Regions from separate parts of the Priestia sp. JV24 genome, predicted to be linked through region 1. Evidence: riboswitches for the same ligand, from Rfam matches in the RefSeq annotation. Region 1 holds a riboswitch; each other region holds the start of a gene.

Region 1 (5,836 bases):
AGAACCTTCTTTAGAAGAGATCTTTTTGCAAAAAAATATTGTGGATCACTCACAGGTGAGTTAATAGGCGAAAGGCGTTGATTTACTACTGAGCTTGAGTACATTATTTATAAATACCAGTTAGGAAGCTTCTGACAAAAACATGTTCATTTTCTCAAGAAACTGATAAGATAGCTAATGACATTTAAAAATAAGAAAGGATTTCGATTATGTTATCAGCTATTAATTCAGTAGATTATACCATCTTCCACGCGGTGAATCAGTATGCCTCACACGTAAAGCCTCTAGATTCGCTGATGGTATTCTTTGCAGATTATGCCCAGTATGTACTTATCGTTTTACTCGGCTTGTTTTTACTTATTAATAAAAACGGCAGCCGTGTTGTAGCATTTCAAGCTTTGTGTGCTTGTGCAACAGGAGTCATTATCAATAAAGTGATTAGTTTATTTGCTTATCGAGATCGTCCGTTTATCTCTCACCACGTGAATCAGCTCATTGATCACGCCGCGAATTCTTCATTTCCAAGCGATCATGCTACATCTGCATTAGTTATCACTTTTACCATTTGGCTGCATTTCAAACGCTCAGGACGCATGTGGGTTATAATAGGTGCACTTATTGCATTTTCACGCGTATGGGTTGGCGTTCACTATCCATTCGATGTGTTAACAGGAGCTATTTTAGGATGCGTGCTGGCGCTGTTTATTCATTATGTTATTTTTAATACGAAAATCATGAGAGCTATTACCAATCTGTCTATTTTTCGAAAATCAGCTTATGACAGGCAGTCTCAATATTATTAAGAAAAAGTCGCACATATGCGGCTTTTTTTATTGGGAAATTTTTAATGTATTTAATACTTGTTTTTTAAAATTAAATTGTGTACAATTAAATCACAGAAACGATAAATGAAAAACTTTTAATACAATTACTAAAAAAGAGGAGAGATTTATACATGAAAGCTTTATATGAAACAACAGTTGTTAACACAGGTGGAAGAACAGGAGAAGTTCACTCTTTAGATAACATCTTTAACTTAGACGTGGCAACACCGCCAGCGCTTGGTGGAGAAGCAACAACAGCAACAAACCCAGAGCAGCTATTTGCAGCTGGATACAGTGCTTGTTTCAACAGCGCGTTAGAATTTATGTTGAAAAAACATAACGTAGAAATCAAAAGAAGTGAAGTGAAAGCTACTGTTCAGCTGCTTCCTGATAAAGCTGATCAAGGAGTAAAAATTGGAGTAGCGCTTGAAGCTCATATCGAAGGCTTAGATTTAGAAACAGCTAAAAAATATGTAGACCTAGCCCATTCATACTGCCCGTATTCAAAAGCAATCAGCGGTAACGTAGACGTAATGGTAGAAGTAGTTTAATTGCTTTAAAAAGCCCTGCTAAGCATGTAAAGTTTAGCAGGGCTTTTCTATTTGAATTTTCTCTATTCATTTGTAAGCGGTACTAGTATAATGAAGAAGAAAATGAATTATTCGCACAGTTTAGGTGCTCTTACATAGCGTAAGAGGTAACAGGGAATCGAGTGCAAATCTCGAGCGGTCCAGCCACTGTAAGCAGGGAGTTTTCTATCTTATCGTCACTCAAAACGGGGAAGGCGGTAGAAAATGATGATCTCAAGCCAGGAGACCTACCTATTCTGTACACTTGACTCTTCTAGGAAAGAGGCGGTGTATCAAGGTACGCAGTGAGCAATTGCTGTTTATTTTCATATGCCGACACATCCTCAATTTCTATAGAATTGAGGCTTTTTTACGTTTTATTTTAAAAAAAGGAGTGTAGGAAATGGAAGGTTTATCAGTTTTTTTACTTGTCTTTTTATTAGGAATCAGGCACGGATTGGATGCAGATCACTTAGCTTTTATTGATGGCCAGACTCGATATAATTGGCGAATGGGCAGCCGTTTTGCCCCGTGGGTCGGAACGCTGTTTTCACTAGGTCACGGAGGAATGGTGGCCGTCACGGCCGGGATGCTGGGCGTGATGATGAAGAATTTTACGTTTCCATCGTATTTCGATCATTTTGCATCTTGGGTATCCATTATCTCTCTCTTTCTAATCGGGACATTAAACACATATCATTTGCTTCGAACCAAAAATAAAGAGGAAGAGTTTCAGCTGAGCGGGTTAAAAGGGAAGTTTATTCCGAAAATCGCAAAAGGAACAACGAATCCTTTTTTAATTATTCTTGTAGGAGCATTGTTCGCTTTAGCAGCCGAAACGGTCAGTCAAACGGCCGTGTGGTCTCTAGCTGTAGGGAACGCAGGCAAGTATACGCCGCTTTTGTTGGGACTAGTGTTTATGTTTGGTATGATGCTAACAGATACAATCGATTCATTGATTGTACATAAAATGGTGAATGAATCGAGTAAATTTGGACAATCTGCTTCTCGCTTGATGGGCTGGGTTATTGTTGTCCTCGCGTATGGTGTGTCGTTCTATTTAGCATTCACTTTCTTTAACCCATGGGCCGAAGTAAACTTTGAAATGGTTGGCATTATTCTGTTTGTTTTTTTAGTGTCTATGTTTGTTTTTGTGAGTGTGAAGTCAAAAGGGAAAAATATTAAAATAAATGTCAATTAGTCAAACGAAAGCTTTAATCTGTTGAAGATTGAAGCTTTTTTGTATGAATTTGTTGAAGTTTATGGCTATTTTCGGTCGGTTATGAATAAGTTAAAGTATTATCTGTATTTAAAGGATGGAAAATTGTCTGAAAACCATTATAATTAAGGATAATTTAAGATCGTTATGTGAAACGTAGAACATAGTTATACGTACGATAAATAAAAGCATTTAATGCAAGCAGCAGGGGTTGTTTGGAGGAGGAATTGATTTGAGTCAGGTAATGGTAGAACAAAGTGTATTTAGTTATTTAAAAGAACACGAACAAGAGATGCTTGAAGATTTAGTCGGATTTGTGAAAAAAGAATCACCGTCCTACAGCAAAGAGCTAGTAGATCAGTGTGGAATGTATTTAACGCAGCTATTTCAAAAGCGTTTAGGGGTAGGGTACGAAATCATAGAAGAAAAAGAAGTAGGAAACCATTTGAAATTTACGATTGGAGAAGGAGAAAAGCAGCTTTTAATTATCGGTCACTTTGACACGGTATGGGAAAAGGGAAGGCTGAGTCTAAGAACAGAGGGAAACAAGCTGTACGGTCCGGGAATTTTAGACATGAAAGGCGGCATTGTCCAATCTATATGGGCGATTAAAGCGATTCAAGAGCTTGGCTTATCGCTCGATAAAAAAATTGTGTTTTTCTGCAATTCGGATGAAGAGATTGGGTCAATTTCTTCTAAAAAATACATTGAAGAAGAAGCACAAAGAAGTGAAGCAGTGCTAGTAGCGGAACCGGCGGTGGCGGGTTCAGGTGCGTTAAAAACGTCGCGCAAAGGAGCGGGGATTTTCACCGTAAAAGTATGGGGACGAGCAGCACACGCGGGTAATCACCACAAAGAAGGAATCAATGCGATTGAAGAGCTGGCGCGCCAAGTGATTTTTCTGCAGAGCTTAACTGATTATGAAAAAGGTACAACGGTAAACGTTGGGACGTTTACCGGCGGCAGCGGTACAAATGTAGTGCCGGAATATGCAGAAGCGCACGTGGATTTACGTGTTTCTACAGAAGAAGAAGCAAAACGCATGACGGATATTATTTTGAATTTAACACCCATTTTAAAAGGGATTAAGCTCGAAGTAACGGGAGGTATGAATCGTCCTCCGATGGTCAAGTCTAAACAAACGGAAGAGCTATTTGAATGCGCTCAGTCAATCGCGGCGAAACTGGGTATGAAATTGGAAGAAGCAGCTGTGGGCGGGGGAAGTGATGGCAATTTTACAGCGGCCATTGGCGTTCCCACGTTGGATGGATTAGGAGCATGCGGAAAAGGAATACATGCGGAATATGAACATATTCAAATTGATACGTTGTCCGAGCGTTCTTCTTTATTTGCGAATTTGCTGCTGCAAATATAAAAAAAGCCCGCCTCAAACGGCGGGGACTAATCTCAAAGCTTATATTGGGAGAGTATAAGCGTTCTTTTTTTATTTACTGCTTTCTTCTTGAAGAGAAAAGGCAGTTTCTTTCTTTTTGAATACCACTGCATCAAGAGCAAGGAACTGGCTTCCTGCAAGAAATAAGTGAGCAGACATGGCAATTAAGGCAATATCAAACTCAAACCCGCCAACAAATCCGCTTTTAAGCTTGGCTGTAAAAATGGCGCCAAGCATAACTGCCACAAATAAAGCAGATACGACTCTTGTTGCTAGGCCAAGAATAATAAGAATCCCACCTACGAGTTCAATGGTTGCAACAATATATGCCATGAAACCAGGGATTCCTAAGCTATCGAAGAACCCTACTGTATTTTCAATCCCGCCTTGCCATTTTTGAAAGCCGTGTACTAAAAATGTAAAACCTAATACTAAACGAATAATAAGTGAACCAATTTCGACGTTTTTATTCAATTTACTTCCTCCTTTAAGTGTATTTGAAAAACACTACATTATGTAGTGTAAAAGCCCGAAAAAAGAAATGTAGCAATTAAATCAGAAAGTCTTTCTTATTTGGATAATTTTACAACATTATGAACATCACACTACAAATTGTAGTGTGATGTTTGTCCTCAGTCAAGTGAAAATATAAAATTAGACCATTTGGCATACGAAAATTTTCTGAAGAGCACTTGAAAAATCCTTTAATTATGTACAATTTAGTCCCTTATTTTCAATCTTATTCTCCAACATGCTATACTGATGGCGGAGGTGTGACGATGCGTTTAGAAAATAAAAGAGTTATTGCGCTTGTTAGTGCAGACTTTGAAGATCTAGAACTATGGTATCCAGTGATGCGTCTTCGAGAAGAAGGAGCAGAAGTACATTTAGTTGGAGAAAAAGCAAACGAAACGTACATGGGGAAATACGGTGTTCCAGCCGTATCGGACTACGCGTTTAAAGATGTTGATCCAGCTGAATATGACGCTATTTTAGTACCTGGGGGCTGGGCGCCGGATAAACTGCGCCGCTATCCTGAAGTAATTGAAATGGTTCGTCATATGGATGAACAGCAAAAGCCAATCGGCCAAATCTGCCATGCAGGATGGGTATTAATTTCTGCAAAAATCTTAGATGGTCGAAACGTAACAAGTACGCCAGGAATCAAAGATGATATGGAAAATGCGGGAGCTATTTGGCATGATGAAGCAGTCGTAATCGACGGCCACATTATTTCAAGCCGCCGTCCGCCAGACCTTCCTCCTTATGCAAAAGCATTTGCTGATGTACTAGCAGAGCAATAAGAAAAAAGCCGAAACCACATTGGTTTTGGCTTTTTTATAAGATCCGCTAAAAAAAGAAATGATAAAGTAAATAAAAAAGTATCATTAAAAAAGCGAGCAGATGCATCTGCTCGCTTTTGTTCGTGTTTCTTATCAGTAACTTGCTTTTGCAAGTGTAAAAACAAAATGATTACTTTCTTTATAAAATCCATGATTACGGTTTTTGTATGTTTCGTTGTTGTTAGGGCACAATTAGCATTGATTGTGCTTGCATGGATTTCATCCATTGCCGCGGTTTGTTTTTCCACATGATCGATTAACCTAAACGACGCAAGCCCTACCTCTCTTGCATCCTTACGGCTCCGAAGCCGATCCAGTGTGAATAAGTTTTGTTCAAAGACATGTGTCGAATGCCAGTATTTTTACCTTGCATTGTACGATACATCCTTTCAAGTTACTTTCACTATGTCCAGCTCTTAAAGAAAAGCCAGAAATATAAATATAACACCTCAGTTGATCTATGTCAAATAGAAAATGTGATTTTTTCA
Region 2 (5,836 bases), on a different contig from region 1:
CGCAAGCGACGAGGAGGCTCAGCGGCCGCCCGCGGAAAGCGAAGCCTTGCACGGAAATCATTAGCGGTGCAAGAAGCAATTCATAGTAGTAACATTAAAGCTTCTTACTCATATTAAACCACTTGACGCCTGCATGCTGAGACTCCGCAACTCCTTGATTCACATATCCGTTCTTTTCGTAAAAAGGAATCAATTCTTCTTTACATGTTAACGTAACCGTTAAGCGCTGTTTGTTCTGCGCTTGTTTTTCAAACTCCCTTAGCAGCATACTGGCAATTCCTTTGTGATGATGCTTTGGATTTACAACGATACCTAAAATACTTTGATAACCGCCTGTCTCAGGGTTCGAAATCGTTTTTTCAAACAAATCATCCGTAATAAACGGTGCTGAAATGACGGGACCGTTCACATATCCGATTATTTCTTCATTTTCTTGGGCGATGATAAACGTATCAGGAATGGTGTTAATCCGCGTGATAAATGCATCTTTTGAGGCAGCTTCTTCGGGTGTAAAGCCTTTGTTTTCTAACGTAATTAATTGGTTTAAATCTTTTTTATCCACTTGTCTTATAATCATTGGAACGTTTCCTTTCATTATGTATTTCTCTTTTTTCTCTAAAAGCTTCTATTACATATAACTATCTCTTTCTACTATATATAAAAATGCCCAAACAAAAAAGGATTGACCTCTGCAGCATACAGAATTCAATCCTACTTCGCTTTTTAATTAACGTCTTGATTATTTGATAAATGCACCAAACGGCTTGCCCACCGGAAGCACAACTCGACCGTAGTGAGTATTTAATACAGCCGCTGCAGATCCATAGAATGAAAACAGAGCAATCAATAGCTCTGACACTGCTGCTAGTAAGTGCGTGTACTCATATGCCACACCGAATGTACTTAGCGATAATCCAATGAATAAGAAATCAATTAACACAAAAATAATAAATAATACTTTATGAGTGCCCATTGCTCCAACTGTCATAAAAACGCTGAAAATCAAGTAGCCGACAAAAGCAAATGCTAGCTGCTTCGGATCCGCTTCTTTTGCGAGCGCTTCCCCAAATGCTCCAAGCTGAATAAGCCATGTCATAGCTACACCTAGCCAAAATACTCCGAAGGCACCAAAAGCCGTTGCGCCGAAGGTATTATTATGTTTGAAATCTTGCATAGACGCGATTAGCTGCCCTATCCCGCCTAAAAAAATTGCCCATGGCAATACCAATGAAACACCATCGGTTACCCCAAGCTTTTGAAACGATGCAACAAGTGTCACCATGGCAAGTCCGAATAGGCCTAGCGCTGATGGATCTGCTGTTACAATTTTAACGTGCTGCGTGCTGTTGTTACTCATGTTGTACCTCCCTGATTTTAAAAACACCTTTAAAAAGATACAAAAATCTACGGGAAGTGTCAATGGATATTTTTGGCCTTTAAAAACCCATAAGACCAAGCAGTGTAGCGTTTACACTACTTGATCTTTACTTTCTTGTTATTAAACGTTTTGTAATAAATTTTGTCTTGTTTGTTTTGCACACTCAACCATCACTTTTAAGGCTTCAACCGTCTCGCTGATTCCTCTTGTTTTAAGGCCGCAGTCCGGATTAATCCAAAACAGTGCAGGGTCAAGCACCTTCAAAGCGCGCTCGATATTTCGTGTCAGCTCTTCAAGCTTCGGTACGCGCGGACTGTGGATATCATATACGCCAAGTCCAATTCCTTGATTGTACGTATGTTCTTCAAACGCATAAATTAATTCACCGTGGCTTTTGGACGTTTCAATGGAAATGACGTCGGCATCAAGCGCTTTGATCGCATCAATAATCTCTTCGAATTCTGAATAGCACATATGCGTGTGAATTTGCGTCTGATTTTGCACGGATACCGTGGCTAGCTTAAATGCGTACACCGCGGCGTTTAAATAATTTTCCCAGTTTTCTCGTTTTAACGGCAGTCCTTCACGCAGCGCGGGTTCATCTACTTGAATCATCGAGATGCCCTGACTTTCAAGTGCTTCCACTTCTTTTCTAAGAGCAAGCGCAATTTGATTTGCCACGTCGTAGCGCGGGATATCATCACGCACAAACGACCAGTTTAAAATTGTAATCGGACCCGTCAGCATTCCTTTAACCGGCTTATTTGTTAGAGACTGTGCGTAGATCGTTTCTTTTATTGTCATCGCCTGTTCGTACGAGACATCTCCGTAAATAAGCGGCGGTTTCACGCAGCGAGAACCGTAAGATTGCACCCAGCCAAACTTCGTAAACTGAAAGCCTCCTAATTTTTCACCGAAGTACTCAACCATGTCCGTACGCTCAAACTCTCCGTGCACAAGTACATCTAAGCCGATATTTTCTTGAATTTCAATCCATTTTTTGATTTCCTCGTTAATGTACGCTTCATATGCTTCGTCTGTTAGTTCTCCTTTACGCCATTTTAGACGCTCTTTTCGCACTTCTTTTGTTTGCGGAAAGCTTCCAATCGTTGTCGTTGGAAGAAGCGGCAGCTGAAACGCTTCTTGCTGAACGCGTTGACGTACGTCAAACGGCGCTTGGCGCTCTGCTTTATAACTGTGCAGCTGCTTCAGCTCTTTTTGCACGTCTTGATGATTTCGAAAAGATGATCCATTTAATGCTTGAATCGCTTGTTTGCTTACACTTATTTCTTTTTCTATTGCTTCTTTTCCTTGCTGTACCGCTTTCGTTAACAGCGTGATTTCCTTCAGCTTTTCATCTGCAAAAGAGAGCGCATTTTTCAATACTGGATCAATCGTCTCTTCATTTTTTACCGTGACAGGAACATGTAATAGACTTGATGAAGGCTGCAGAATCAAACGGTCTTTTGATACGGCTTCTTCAATTTCACTAAGCGTTAAAAGTTGTTCATCCAAATTTTCACGCCAAATGTTTCGTCCGTCAATCACTCCTGCTGCCAGCACTTTATCAGTTGGAAAACCATATTTATTAAGCGCCGTGAGATTTTCGCCTCGGTCATGTACAAAATCTAAGCCAATACCATGAACAGGAAGAGCAACTACTTCTTTATAGTGATTAACGCTGTCAAAATACGTTTGCAAAATGACTTTTACATTCGGTGCCGCTTCCTTCAAAGTTTGATAGACTTCTCTGTACAGCGCGATTTCTTCTTTTGATAGCGTTGTAGCTAAAACCGGCTCATCTATCTGCACCCACTCGACGCCTTCTGCCTGCAGCTCCGCTAAAATAGTTGCATAAAGCGGAACAAATTGTTCAACTACTTTTTCAAACTCACTTTCTTTATATCCTTTTGACAGCTTCACAAATGTTACTGGACCTAAAATAACGGGTTTACCTTTGATATTCAGCTTTTCTTTTGCTTCTTTGTAAAATTGAAGCGGTCGATTTTCTACAAGTGCCGGCGTACATTCCTCAAGCTCGGGTACGATGTAGTGATAATTTGTGTTAAACCATTTTGTCATCGTAGAAGCTACCGCACCTTTTGTTCCTCGCGCGATGTCAAAATACGTTTCAAGCGATACCGGTCCTCCGTCATATTCAAAGCGCTTTGGCACCAAACCAAACATAGCGGCTGTATCTAACACGTGATCGTATAAGCTAAAATCGCCGACTGGAATCAGTTCAATTCCTGCGTCACGCTGTTTTTTTAGATGCCCAAGACGAAGAGCTTCAATTTCCTGTAGAAAGATATCTTTCTCTAGTTTTCCTGCCCAAAACTGCTCAAGCGCTTTTTTCCATTCTCGTTTTTCACCAATTCTTGGATAACCTACATTTGAACTTTTTACACTGCTCATTTTTTCCACTCCCTGTATATTTTTTTATCGATAAACTAAAAAATCTCTCTTTTCGAAATGAAAAGAGAGATGATACGCATACTTAACTAAAGTTGAGATAGTCTGTTTTTCTCAACACGTATTCCTCACTCCTCTCTATATCCCGTAGAGCTTAAGTGCATACAACAGGCAGGTCTCCTGACTTAGGTTCATCGCTTCTTATCCCTTCCCATTTCAACATGAAACAGTGGTTAATAAGTTGCTCCCCATTACAGTGGCGGGACCGCGCCGGCTTTTCACCGATCTTCCCTTTTAAGCTGCGTACATTCGTTACACAGCACCTGATGCATTTTTATAAAATTGTTCATTCAAAACACCTTCACATAAAATAAAAAGCCTCTCTATCATGAATAGAGAGGCATAGTATCTATGAAATCCTCTCTTATTTTTCAAAGCTGTACGCTTTGCAGGATGTAGCACCTTTTTAACAAGAATGTTAAATGGTTGCCGGGCTTCACAGGGCCAGTCCCTCCGCCTCTCTCAATAAGAGTTTTAATTGTTTATAATATTTTGAATGTAGAGCCATCTTAACACCTTAGATTTATGCTGTCAAAAGAAATTGCAAAAAAATTAGTTTTCAGGAGGTGCTGACGCTAATTTTTGTCTTAACAATTTGTAATCGTCTTTTCGATGTGTTTCGATCAAGTCTTTTGCTCCTTGGTGATATCCTGACGAATAAATGTACTCTACTGCTGTTTCAATAAGCTTTCTTTTTTCTTCGGCACACTCCCGGTCCATTAAGGGGAACAGTCTACCTAAAAGGTCATTTAAATCTTCCTTGATAAAACGATTAAGTCCTTCTTGCATCTTTTCGTTTGCCATGATTGCTCCTCCATTTGCTGTGTATATTCTAAGCCTCTATAAACAGGCAGTTCACTGTGAATTTTAAGATAAAGTTAAGTCATTAAACAGTATATCAAGTGAATGTTTTTCTTTAATTACATATGTAATACAAATATATGACAAATATAGAGAATATATCATCATTCATTATCTATTATAACGTTTGACTGAACCTTCTGCTACAAGGTTTCGTTAAGAGTTATGCACATTTTCCCAAAAGAGGTTGAGACATAACGAAATGAATTCAATCTAAAGGCAAATGGGATACATGAGCTGAATCGCTTGTGACACCGCAGTTGATTTCCGTACAAGACTTCGCTTCCCGCAGGAGTCTTCGTCTTGTCCTCCAATCACCTGCTAGAAAGATCTATACACATGAAACCTACGTTTACCCTAACAAAAAAAACGAACCACTAATCAAACATCTTGATCAATGGTTCGTTTTTCATTTCGTCTAAAACCCTTTTGTCCCAGCCTCTTTTTTTGAACCTAGCTTTCTACTTTCTTGTTTTTACAAACAATTTCTTCGAGGTCGTCCAAAATCCTTCCAAAGAAGAGGACCTAAAATGTCGTACCTGCTTACAAAAAACTCTGTAAAATTATAATTATTTAAAATTAAAGGCGGCTCAAAATCAAGGGGAGCACCGGCGCCTCCTGACAATACAAAATCAGTGCCTCTTCCAAGCGTAAACGACCCGTTTCTGTTTTTTCTAATAAACTGCTCGTCATACGCATGCACGTGGCTGACTAACACTTTTTTTACGCGGTGTTCTTGAATTAAATCAAAAAATTCTTGACTTTGAGGAGTCGTTACAGGAAACCCTTCAAGATTTGACCACCGGCCAATATTTGGCTGCGCATGCATGGCTACAACGGTATTACGAGGAGCATCCTCTAGCTGCTGCTCTAAATAATTCAGCTCTCTATCTGTAAATCCATATATTTTATTCTTGGGACTGATGACATTATTTAGTGCGATGCACCGGAAGTTGAAGACAGGAATATCGATAACCCAGTGTACTTTTCCGATAGTGGCTCTGAAGTTTTCGAGATTGCTTTCATCAAGGTACAGTTCATCATGATTCCCTACGCATACAAACATAGGAATGTTTGGTGCGATTTTTTCAACAACCTTAACAAAGTGCTCCAAATACTCTTTTT
Region 3 (5,836 bases), on a different contig from region 1:
TGTTATCTACGTAGCGTTTAAGAAATACGTACCAACTGACGTTGTAAAATTTGCACAGCAGCTTAAATCTGCTTGGTGGCTAGTTGCTTATTATATTATTATGCTTGTTATCTCTTATCTAGGTTCATTTGGTGGAGGACAAGGTGTGCTAAGCAACCCGCTTGACTTAATTTTAATTGCTCTTGTTTCACTTGGTATTTTCTACTGGGCGAAATACACAGGTTTACCAAAAGCAGTTATCGATACAGATGATTAATAAAAAAACACGGCATGAATTCATGCCGTGTTTTTCGCTTGTATAGGGGGTGTACTCTATTTACTTATCAAACAGCCACGTTTTTAATATAGCAGCATACTCACGAGAGTAGGCTTGAAGTTTAATTGAATTTGGTGTCTTTGCACCTAAAGGATAAACGTCAAAACCTTGACGTTTAGCAATAATAGAGGCGCGAAATAAATGAAAATCACTGCTAACAAGGACGACTTTTTTGTGTTGAATATCAACTTTCTGTTTAGTAAAAGTAAAATTCTCAAAAGTAGAAGTTGACTGATTTTCTTTTATAATTCGATTCTCTTTAATTCCTTCTTTCCGCAGAAAACGATAGGCTGCCTCTGCTTCAGAAATTGCTTCATCGGATCCTTTTCCGCCCGTTACGATAACTTTTGTTTGTTGATGTGCTTGTAAATAAGATAAAGCCGTCTTTACTCGTTCTTTTAAACTAGGAGACATTTGGTCACCATCTACTTTAGAACCTAAAACGAGCACATAATCTGCGTTTTGCGGAACAGGCTTGTGAGCAGTTTGATACATACAAAAAGATATAATTGCTATATAAAGAACAAGAGAACCAATAAAGGTATAAATCATTTTTTTCTTCAACTGTGAGCACCTTCCTAGCTATTTCATAAGATGTTTGGAAAATAATTGTTATTATAGCATACGAGACCCAAATAAGTATAAACACAGTAATATATAATAATAGAAGAAAATCGTTATTGTGAATGGTTATAAAATTCGTTACAATAAAGAATAAATGATTTTAAAAGTGCCTCTAAGGAGGATAATAGGGAAATCGGTGTAAATCCGGTGCAGCCCCCGCTACTGTAAATGTGGATGAACCTGCAAAGACCCACTAGTCAAACTAGGAAGGGTGCAGAAGTAAAACGAAGCATAAGCCAGGAGACCTGCTTTTAAAAACCCCTTATTTTTCGGTGGGAGAAATAAGTCAAGACAATGTGTTAATGAGCGCATGACCAAACCTTGACTTTTACAGTTAAGGTTTTTTTATGTGGTAGGGAGTGGGAAAAGTGAAAAAAGGAAAACCGCTTATGATTCAAGGAACGCACTCAGACGCTGGAAAAAGCATGATTGCTACAGCATTTTGCCGTATTTTTAAAGAAGACGGCTATCAAACTGCACCGTTTAAATCGCAAAATATGGCGCTTAATTCATACATTACAATGGATGGAAAAGAAATTGGCAGAGCGCAAGGAATTCAAGCAGAAGCGGCTGGAGTAGAAGCAACAACCAATATGAACCCTATTTTAATTAAACCAACTCGTGATCATGAATCTCAAATTGTCGTTCACGGAAAACCGCTACGTAATATGTTTGCTTTTCAGTATCGGCAAGAATTTTTTAATGAAGGTTTGAACGTTATCACGGAAGCTTATAAAGAGCTTGCCAATCATTATGATCGAATTGTGATTGAAGGCGCTGGAAGTCCTGCCGAAGTCAATTTGAACGATCGGGAACTCGTAAATATGCGTGTTGCAAAAATAGCAGAAGCGCCTGTTGTGCTAGTAGGAGATATTGATAAAGGTGGCGTTTTCGCGAGCCTAGTGGGTACTCTTCAATTGCTTCCAGATGAACACAAGTCTAGAGTTATCGGGGTGTTAATTAATAAATTCCGAGGAGATTTAGAACTTTTAAAACCAGGTTTGAAGTGGTTTGAAGAATACACGGGTGTTCCGGTTCTAGGAGTTATTCCTTATATGAACAACGTGGAAATTGATGCGGAAGATTCGTTATCACTTAGAAATTACTCAACGCTTGTGAATCCGTTAAAAGAAATTGATATTGCGGTCATCTCGTACCCGCGCATCTCAAATTTTACAGACATCGATCCTTTAAGCTTAGAAGAAGACTGTCACGTGAGGCTTGTAACCAAGCCGTCGCAATTAGGTACGCCTGATTTAATTGTTTTACCAGGAAGCAAAAATACGATTGAAGATGCGCAGTTTTTACAAGAAAGCGGCCTGGCTCTAGCCATTAATCAAGTATTGAACACAACGAACGTTCACGTCATTGGCATCTGCGGAGGATATCAAATGCTAGGGGAGACAATTACAGACCCTGATGCAGTAGAATCTCGGATTGAATCCATTAAAGGGCTGGGCTTGCTTCCAGTGGAAACGGTTATGACAACCAGCAAAAAAACAGAAAGAGTTGCTGGGTATGTCCAGCTAGAAAGTGAAAGAGTTTCGATTGAAGGCTACGAAATTCATATGGGAAAGACGATTTCTAAGAGCACCACGGAAGCTTTTGCAGTGGTAGAGCATGAAAAAGAAGGAACGGTTAAAGACAACGTCATTGGCACGTATGTTCATGATATGTTTCATAATGATGCTTTGCGCAGAGCTTTGCTTAATCAAATTCGTAAACATAAAAAATTGCCGCCTATTACGGACACATTCAACAGTCGCCTGCAAAAAGAGGAATCTTTTTCAAAAGCAGCAGCATATGTGAGAGAAGCCGTAGATATGGAAAAGCTGTATCAGTTAATAGACAACTATAAAAGCCCGGAGCAAACACAAAAAGTATAGCTTGTAGAGGCTTTCGCTTGTTTTTTTGCCGAGAACTTTAGTACGCTATTCTACGTTGCCTAGTTCAACAGTCTAGCACTCGTAACAAATAAAAGATGATTGTTTCCAACTTAATGCATGGTGGAAGCATGGTTTATGGACAGGAAAATGAATGGTTAATGTAATATAAAACATCACGCCTCGTTTCCTAGAGGAGCTGAACGTATTGATTTTTAAACGTATTTTTTTTAACAAAGCATCTATTTTATACATAGTCAGTTTATTTATTGTATGTACTTCGGTAATTATGGGCGTATTTATTGGTACAGTTTCGTTAACCGTAGGAGATACAATCAAAATTATTATTGGCCACCTTACCGGGCTATCCTTATATCACGGTCCCGAAAACATGGATTTAATCATTTGGCAAATTCGTTTTCCAAGAGTACTGGTGGCATTTTTAGTAGGAGCTTCGCTTTCAATAGCAGGGGCTGCCTTTCAAGGGCTATTAAGAAACTCTCTTGCTGATCCTTATACGATTGGGGTTTCCTCAGGTGCAACCCTTGGCTCTGTCATGGCAATTTATTTTCATTGGAGTATTTTTGGTTTGTCTATCTTCACGCTGCCTGTAGTCGGCATTGTATCTGGTTTTATTACTCTTCTTTTAGTTTTTGGTATTACGAAACTCGCAAGCGGCAATTTGGCCAATGAAACCATCATCTTAGCGGGGATTATTTTATCATCCTTTATGAGCGCGCTTATTTCATTAATTGTGGCTCTTTCTCCCGAAGAAGATGTAAGACAGGTTTTATATTGGCTAATGGGAAGCGTATCAATGAGAGGATGGTCTCATATTCAAATTTTAGGGCCGTTCTTTTTGATTGGTACAATTATGCTGTTGTTACATGTAAAAGAGCTGAACGGCTTAGCATTTGGCGATCAATCCGCTCAGTTTATGGGAATAGACGTAAAGAAGAAAAAAAGAATGATTTTAATAGGTGCATCCGTATTAACAGGGGCTGCGGTATCAGTATCTGGGGCAATTGGATTTGTTGGCTTAGTTATCCCCCATGTAGTGCGTCTCGTAGCGGGAGCTAATCATAAGCATGTACTGCCGCTTTCTATTTTAATTGGAGGAAGTTATTTGGTTTTAGCAGATTTATTGGCACGAACGATATTAGAACCTCGTGAACTGCCGATTGGAGTCGTAACCGCCTTAATTGGTTCGCCAATCTTTACCCTGCTCCTTGTAAAAGAACGTATGCGGAAAAGAGGAATATCATGATTGAACTATATAATGTGACAGGAGGATACGATAGGCAGCAGCCGACCGTTCGTGACATCACGTTCACCGTAGACAAAGGTTCTTTTGTCGCTTTACTAGGACCAAATGGAAGCGGGAAAACAACGCTTATTCGCTTGATTATGAATGTATTAACCATTCAATCAGGCGAAGTGAAGGTAGAAGGAAAGTCAGTGAAGGCTTATTCACCAAAACAGCTGGCGCAAAAAGTTGCAGTCATGACGCAAGAAAATCAAATTGGGCTAGAATTTACGGTTCAAGAAATTGTTTCACTTGGACGTTACCCTTATCAGGCAAAAGGATTGTTTAGCACTGTATCAGCACAGGATGAAGAAGTGGTGGAAAGCGTGATGAAATTAACAAACGTTTGGCACTATAGAAATCATACTTTTCAATCGCTGAGCGGTGGAGAAAAACAGCGGGTTTTACTGGCTAAAGCACTGGCGCAAGAACCTGACTACTTACTTCTTGATGAACCAACGAATCACTTAGATGTAAAACATACGATGGAACTGCTTCAGCTGTTAAAAACGTTACAGCAGGAAATGAGCTTAACGGTTCTGGCCATTTTGCATGATCTCAACATCGCCTCGCTGTTTGCAGATAATGCTGTGTTACTGAAAGATGGAAGAGTAGAAGAAACGGGGATGGATGCTATTTTTCAGGATGCAGCTACGTTAAAAAGAGTATATGGGGTTGATTTGCATGTATTTCACCATCCCGCTGTGAACAAGCGGCAAATTGCTTTTGTGCCGCCGTATCAATATCCAGAGACGGACTTTCATGAGTTATATCAGTTACAAAAGGAACCGGGCAACCTATGTTTATCCTTTGTTCGTCCTTTGAGAACTCTTTCACTGGGTTCAAATGAAACAGGCCTAGACTGGTGTCAAGAAATTGTTCAACAGCAAAGCAGTGCTAACGCGGCGTGGAAATCTGCGTCTTTATCCAGTCATGAAGTTCGCTTAAAAGACGATAAAGGTTACTCGTGGCTGGCTGTGCTGACACATGGACAAAAAGAGAATGAAATGAATATTGTTCTACTAACAAATACACCGCTTTCGGACGCGAACTTACTTCATGCAGCGATGAAGGTAATTGAGTACCGGGCTTTCTTAGGGAAAACAGGACGTATTGCTGTAGCATCATCTCATCATAAAGAAGAAAATCAAGAAGAAATTTCAGAGTTCTTAATGGAACGCCTCCAAAAAGAATTACAACTATTTATGGAAACAAAAATGACCGACAATTGCTTTAAATAAGCAGTAGCGGTCATTTTTTATTCTTCGGAGTGATCATCAGATTTTTCTGGTTCACCTCCTGAACTCATCGTTGTTTCAGTTGTATGTTCATCAATCTTTTTTTCTTTTAGCTTAACAGAAAACAAGTCTTTGACTTCTTCATCTACTTGATCAGAGTCAGCGCTGTAAGTGGTGCCGATGTTTAAGTGACCCGTTAAATCTTTAATGCCTAGCTGGCCGAAATTATTACTAAGATCAATTTTGTCTAACAATACTTTTTCGACCATGATTTTTTCAACAACAATGGACTGCTTTGGCTGAGTTACTTCATCAATCTTTTTGTCAAGAGTTTTCACCATCTCATATAAGGCGGTATTAGAAGATTCTTCCTTTAACGCAGAGAGCTGATTTTGAATAGCCTCGAAATTAGGAGCTGACTGCATAGCCGAGAGTAAATGAGCTGTTTGCTCGTGCAGTTGAGACAGTG
Region 4 (5,836 bases), on a different contig from region 1:
TTTTGTAACAAGAGAGAAGAAATCCGTTGCAGATCTTCAGAATCTTCAAGCTGCAGACGTGCTGGTTGTCGGTAAGAATAGAGTAGAATTGCATGTCCAAAATGAAGAGGAGCCTATTTTTTTTCATCCAAATTCCGCTATGTTTAGAGTGAAGAGATGGCTGCGAGGAGAACGTGATTCGTTTATTGAAGCTGCTAGTTTGGAAAAAGGAATGAGCGTGCTTGACTGTACACTTGGTCTTGCATCGGATAGTATGATGGCGAGCGCAGCGGTAGGGAAAAGCGGAAAAGTTGTCGGACTAGAAGGCAACCGCTATGTAGCTTATTTAGTCAAACAAGGACTCTTAAATTGGGAAAGTGACGTACAAGAGTTGAATGATGCAATGAAGCGTATAAACGTGGTTCATCAAAATTTTGAATCGTTTTTGGCGTGTTGTGAAGATAATTCTTTTGATGTTGTCTACTTTGATCCTATGTTTCAAGAGCAAATTGAGGAATCGAATGGAATTAACGGTATTAAAGCAATAGCACTGTATACCACGCTGACGCCCATGGCTATACAAGAAGCAAAAAGAGTAGCCAAACAAAAGGTCGTGCTAAAAGATCATTGGAAAAGCAGTCGTTTTGAAGAGCATGGATTTACCGTGCAAAAACGAAAAACATCAAAATTTCATTACGGGACAATTGATATACAAAAATAAACAAAAAAGTAAAAAGAATCACGCTCATTGAAAAGACTTCCAAAACCTTTTAGGAATTAAAAAGTTTTGGAAGTTTTTTTTGTGAATTTCATCTAAAGTTCATAAAAGTATGATATATTTTTGAACATAAAAATACTTTTGTGTTTAAGCATCCAGCAAAAAAGGAATATCTTGTATAGGTTTCCGCTCGGTGTGACAACCTCAAACAGAAGAAGGAAGGTGCTAACTAAAAAGTTGTCGAATGCCCGTAGACAGCATAAATGAATAAGCAAATATAGGTAAAAAATTAATAAGTATGTTACAATACCTAGTGAGTTATGACAATGAATTTTACGATATGAAAAGACCATATGGGAAAAGATGAGAAAGGAAAGATACGAATGCCTAGATGGATAAAAAGAATGCTAGTTGTATTTATTACAGTATTTACATTTGGGCTTGTCACTCCACCAGAATATTTATACGTTGATGATGCAAAAGCGGACAAGCAACATAAAGCAGGGTATGTAAGAGAAACAACTCCTGTCACAGCTGTTATAGAAGATATTCATTTGCCATATGAAGAACCAAAATATGAAGACGTTTCATCATTTGTTACGTATGCAATGGAATCAGCTGAAAAACAGTCAGTGGAAAAATTCGGAACAAAAATTGGACCTGTCATTGAAGATGAATTTCGTCAAGCAGTGTTACCTAAAATTGAAGAAGTGCTGACCGACATTGGCACTGAACGTGAACAGTCAATTCAGAATCTCGAGATAAGCGAGCATCCTGCTGCTGGCTACGGTGAAAAGATTTTCCATGTATATGACCGGGAAACCGGTCAGGACTTAATACGATTTCATGTACGGCGTGAAAATCCTCCAAAAGATGGATACTGGTTTAATTTTCACTATCATGCGGCTGCAGATAATTTTCAGAAGCATTATGATTTAGGGAAAATTTATTGGAACCGAAACATGCCGCCTAAATGGTTTAGCTGATAATAGACACAACATTCTGCGATTTCGAAATGTTAGCTTTTTTAAGCTAGCATTTTTTTACGTCTAAAACCGTTAGGGTCTAAATAAGCTGAAACATTAGCACAACGATAAAAAAATCGTTTATAATGAAGTCAGACTTCTTACCATAGAATAGTGAGAAGGAACGAATAGATGCTGGAGGTAACACAATGAAACAATTTACGGAAGAAAAACAATTTCGCGAACAAATTAAGAACGAAACACTAAGCGTTGGGATTTTTACGACAACGTGGTGTCCTGATTGCAAACGTTTGGATATGTTCATTGATGAAATCGTTGATGAAAATACAGATAAAGCATGGTTTAAAATTGACAAGGATGAGTTTGAAGAACTTTCTGCTGAAAACAATGTAATGGGTATTCCTTCTCTTCTTGTATATAAAAACGGTGAAAAAATTGCACACTTGCACAGTGCAAATGCTAAAACGCCTGAAGCGGTCCGTGAATTTTTAGCAACTCTTTAATTCCTTAAGCTGCGAGAGCATTCTTGCAGCTTTTTTTTGTGAGAATGGCTATTTCCATTTTTCCATGAGTGGGGTATACTAGGACAAGTGAATAATCGTAAAGCAATAAGGTCTCAATTTAAAGATTGAGTGAAAAGGGAAGTCTGGTGAAAAACCAGCGCGGTCCCGCCACTGTAAGCGCTTTGTGCGTAAGTCAGGAGACCTGCCTTATTGTTAGCTGTGAAACCTTCGAGGAAGGGTGAAGCAGGGTAATGAACATACATATCAAGTATAGTGAACGGATTCTTTTCCTGCTTATCTTGACGTTACCTGCTTTGCTTTCAATTGAAAGTAAAGCTTTTTTATTTTGAAGCTGCCGGCGAGCAGTATACATAGTCAAAGCGGAAAAACGGGATAGCGCTGCTTTTTGCATGATCATTTGCTTTTTCTTTAACGTGGAGGTTTCGTATTCACAATGAACAATATATAGGGGGAGTATTTAGATGAAAAAATGGCTTTCGTATTCCATTATTGCACTGTTAGTCATCGTACTTGCTGCATGCGGTGCAGGCAGCCAAAGCAACAGTGATAAAAAAACGAAGCAAGATACGGCACAAACGTCACAAGCTGCATTTCCAGTGAAGGTAAAAGACGCGCGTGATAAAGAAATTACGTTGAAAAAACAGCCTAAGAAAATTGTTTCCTTAATGCCAAGTAATACGGAAATTGTATATGCCCTTGGCCTTGAAAAAGAATTAGTCGGTGTTACAAGCAACGATGATTATCCTAAAAGCGTAAAGAAAAAAGCGCAGGTAGGAGATATGAACGTTAATGCGGAAAAAGTTATTGCTTTAAATCCTGATTTAGTGCTAGCACACGCTTCAAGTATGGGCGTTTCGGATGAAGTATTTAAACAAATTGAAAGTGCGGGTATTCCGGTATTTGTTGTAAAAGATTCAACAACGTTTGACACGGTTTATGATTCTATTACGCAAATCGGTAAATTAACAGGTAAAACAAAAGAAGCTAATCAAACAATTAAAGACATGAAAGAAAAAGTAGCTTCAATTGAGAAAAAAGCAAAAACGATTTCAAAAGAAGATCGTAAAAAAGTATGGATAGAGGTATCAGGAGCTCCTGAGATTTATACAACAGGAAAAGGTACGTTCATGAACGAAATGCTTACTATGATCGGTGCTGATAACGTAGCGGCTAGTGAAAAGGGTTGGGTTAAGTTTTCTGAAGAGCAAGTTGTTAAGTTAAACCCTGACGTTATTATCGCAACGTATGATGCAGATAAAAATGAGATTATGAAGCGTCCCGCTTGGAGCAGCATGACTGCTGTAAAAGAGGGTAACATCGAGAAGGTTGATCAAAACAAAATCAACCGCTTAGGACCTCGTATTGTAGATGGCTTAGAGGACTTAGCAAAAGCAGTATACCCTGAGGTGTACAATAAATAAGAAGAGGGACCATATTCCAGTTCGAATTGAAAAGGGGATTGGTCCCTTTTCACATCTTAAAATTGAAGAACGGCCTGAGCTTTTAATCATGAAAACCGAGACTTCTTATAAAACATACAGCTCAGGGGTTTTAGGAACAGGCATTACGGAAACGGACACCTTTTACAATCGATTTGTTCACAAAGACTATTATTCAGATACTCCTTCTTTGGAGTATGAGCAATATTTGATGAAAGAAAATGTGCGCCATGAGCAAATCGTAGGGTTAATGACAGCCGTTTGGTTAAAAGAAAGAGCGATTTACTGTTATGAAGGCTACGGAGTAAGAGTAGCTTCCGTGATAACGGCTGGAGTAGGAAACGCAGTAGATATTACAGCTGACGAAGCTGTCCCGTTCTATTCTTCTCCCGGTACAATTAATATGTTTTTTTTCGTGGAAGGTACGCTTACGGATGCAGCGTTTTTACAGCTTTTTATTGCGGCCACAGAAGCTAAAACAAAAACGCTGTCACAGCTGGGTGTCATAGATCCGGCTACAAAGACGATTGCTACGGGGACATCTACGGACAGCATCTCAGTTGCAGCGTCTCAGCAAGGACCATTATATGAATATGCAGGCTCTATGACCGCTTTAGGGCAAGCGGTAGCCAAGCTGGTGAAAATAAGCTTAGAGCAGGGACTTAAGGGAAAGAGGTGAAGAAATGAGTATTACACAAGCGATAATTGCACACATGACGGCCATGACGATTGCTTTACTAATTGACCGAATTATAGGCGATCCCGAAAATTGGCCGCATCCCGTTCGCTGGTTTGGCAAATGGATTTATTGGATAGATTCTAGATTAAATAAAGGTGCAGGAAGACGATTTAAAGGATTGCTTCTTGTGATAAGTATGGCTGTGCTCGCAGGAGTTGTTCCCTTTTTGTTCCTCCATGCTTTGTACGGAGTTCATTTTATAGCAGGTGTTTTAGTAGAGGGCGTAATGATTGCGACTACTATATCCACTCGTTCTTTAAGCGAAGCTGCCTATAAGGTACAAAAGCCGCTTCAGCTAGGAGATATGGAGAAAGCTAGATATGAAGTAAGTATGATTGTGGGACGAGATACAGATCGTTTGTCAGAAGGAGAAATTGCCAGAGCGACGGTAGAGACCGTGGCTGAAAATACAAGTGATGGTATTACAGCTCCGCTTTTTTATGCATTTATAGGAGGAGGAGCCCTAGCCTTTTTTTACCGAGCTATTAACACATGTGATTCGATGGTTGGGTACAAAAATGACCGCTACTTTCTGTTCGGCTACTTTAGTGCAAAAACCGATGACGTATTAAACTATATTCCAAGTCGGTTAACTGCAGTGGTGATGACGGCTGTTAATGTAGCAAAAAGCCAGTATTCTCTTGGGCATGTAACGAGTTTGATTAAGCGTGATGCTAAGAAGCATCCCAGCCCAAATAGCGGATACGGGGAAAGCGCAGTGGCTGCTCTGTTAGGTATTCAACTCGGCGGGCTTAATACATATAAAGGCATAGAATCTAATCGTGCAAAAATGGGTGAACCACTCATTCCTCTGCAAGCCGGTCATATTGAACAAGCTGTTTTCATTATGAAAAGGACGGTCTATGCTACGTGGTTATTATATCTTTTGTTAGGAGGAGTTATTAGTGCTATTACCTACACATGGAGCTAATCCTAATGTCTTTTTAAAAGCAATAGGGGCTGAGAATTTGTCGCATATAAAAGACTTTAGCGTGAATACAAATCCTTTAGGGGCTCCCCTTGTGCTTCACGAAAAGTGGAACGAATTCAAGGGTGCAGCGTTTAGTTATCCTGACCCTCAAGTAACGGAGCTGAAAAATAAACTTGCAGCTCATCATCATGTTTCAGCTGCTCAAGTGCTGCCTACAAATGGCGCCGCTGAAGCGTTTTTCCTTATTGCTTCGTTATTTTCAGGAGAGAAAGCAGGGATTGTACAGCCGACTTTCGTTGAATATGAACAGGCAAGTAAAGCTTATGGATGTGAAGTGACATACGTTCCTTTAGCTGAAGAAAATGGCTGGAGCTGGGATATAGAGTTGATTATGAGTATTCTTCCGGACATAAAAGTACTGTGGATTTGTCATCCAAATAATCCAACGGGCGTTATGTATAGTCATGAGGAATGGATGAAAGTAGTAAAAGCTGCTGCTCATCATGGTACATACTTAATG

The links. A riboswitch is a leader RNA that binds a small molecule or an ion and turns the genes downstream of it on or off. The one in region 1 is predicted to bind cobalamin.
Region 2: another riboswitch for cobalamin. It lies ahead of metE (5-methyltetrahydropteroyltriglutamate--homocysteine S-methyltransferase); the one in region 1 lies ahead of OK414_RS01430 (sodium:proton antiporter).
Region 3: another riboswitch for cobalamin. It lies ahead of OK414_RS15940 (cobyric acid synthase); the one in region 1 lies ahead of OK414_RS01430 (sodium:proton antiporter).
Region 4: another riboswitch for cobalamin. It lies ahead of OK414_RS10160 (ABC transporter substrate-binding protein); the one in region 1 lies ahead of OK414_RS01430 (sodium:proton antiporter).

What each region holds. Positions count from the first base shown of each region.
Region 1 covers NZ_JAPCIN010000007.1:63,638-69,473, forward strand. The annotation lists gene OK414_RS01415 (ATP-binding cassette domain-containing protein) at 1-64, shown strand, start outside; gene OK414_RS01420 (undecaprenyl-diphosphatase) at 210-803, shown strand; gene OK414_RS01425 (organic hydroperoxide resistance protein) at 956-1,375, shown strand; cobalamin riboswitch at 1,481-1,664, shown strand; gene OK414_RS01430 (sodium:proton antiporter) at 1,797-2,594, shown strand; gene OK414_RS01435 (M20 family metallopeptidase) at 2,824-3,987, shown strand; gene OK414_RS01440 (DoxX family protein) at 4,057-4,479, opposite strand; gene OK414_RS01445 (type 1 glutamine amidotransferase domain-containing protein) at 4,785-5,309, shown strand; gene OK414_RS01450 (hypothetical protein) at 5,270-5,596, opposite strand.
Region 2 covers NZ_JAPCIN010000020.1:646,519-652,354, forward strand. The annotation lists gene OK414_RS18685 (hypothetical protein) at 1-117, shown strand, start outside; gene OK414_RS18690 (GNAT family N-acetyltransferase) at 95-595, opposite strand; gene OK414_RS18695 (acetate uptake transporter) at 740-1,357, opposite strand; gene metE (5-methyltetrahydropteroyltriglutamate--homocysteine S-methyltransferase) at 1,499-3,793, opposite strand; cobalamin riboswitch at 3,943-4,132, opposite strand; SAM riboswitch class I at 4,212-4,322, opposite strand; gene OK414_RS18705 (hypothetical protein) at 4,403-4,654, opposite strand; gene OK414_RS18710 (metallophosphoesterase family protein) at 5,187-5,836, opposite strand, start outside.
Region 3 covers NZ_JAPCIN010000020.1:178,498-184,333, reverse strand. The annotation lists gene OK414_RS15950 (APC family permease) at 1-256, shown strand, start outside; gene OK414_RS15945 (YdcF family protein) at 317-880, opposite strand; cobalamin riboswitch at 1,028-1,208, shown strand; gene OK414_RS15940 (cobyric acid synthase) at 1,300-2,826, shown strand; gene OK414_RS15935 (FecCD family ABC transporter permease) at 3,032-4,090, shown strand; gene OK414_RS15930 (ABC transporter ATP-binding protein) at 4,087-5,370, shown strand; gene OK414_RS15925 (hypothetical protein) at 5,388-5,836, opposite strand, start outside.
Region 4 covers NZ_JAPCIN010000015.1:163,469-169,304, forward strand. The annotation lists gene OK414_RS10145 (class I SAM-dependent methyltransferase) at 1-700, shown strand, start outside; gene OK414_RS10150 (YpjP family protein) at 1,081-1,683, shown strand; gene OK414_RS10155 (thioredoxin family protein) at 1,872-2,186, shown strand; cobalamin riboswitch at 2,278-2,411, shown strand; gene OK414_RS10160 (ABC transporter substrate-binding protein) at 2,669-3,628, shown strand; gene OK414_RS10165 (adenosylcobinamide amidohydrolase) at 3,717-4,325, shown strand; gene cbiB (adenosylcobinamide-phosphate synthase CbiB) at 4,330-5,316, shown strand; gene cobD (threonine-phosphate decarboxylase CobD) at 5,291-5,836, shown strand, end outside.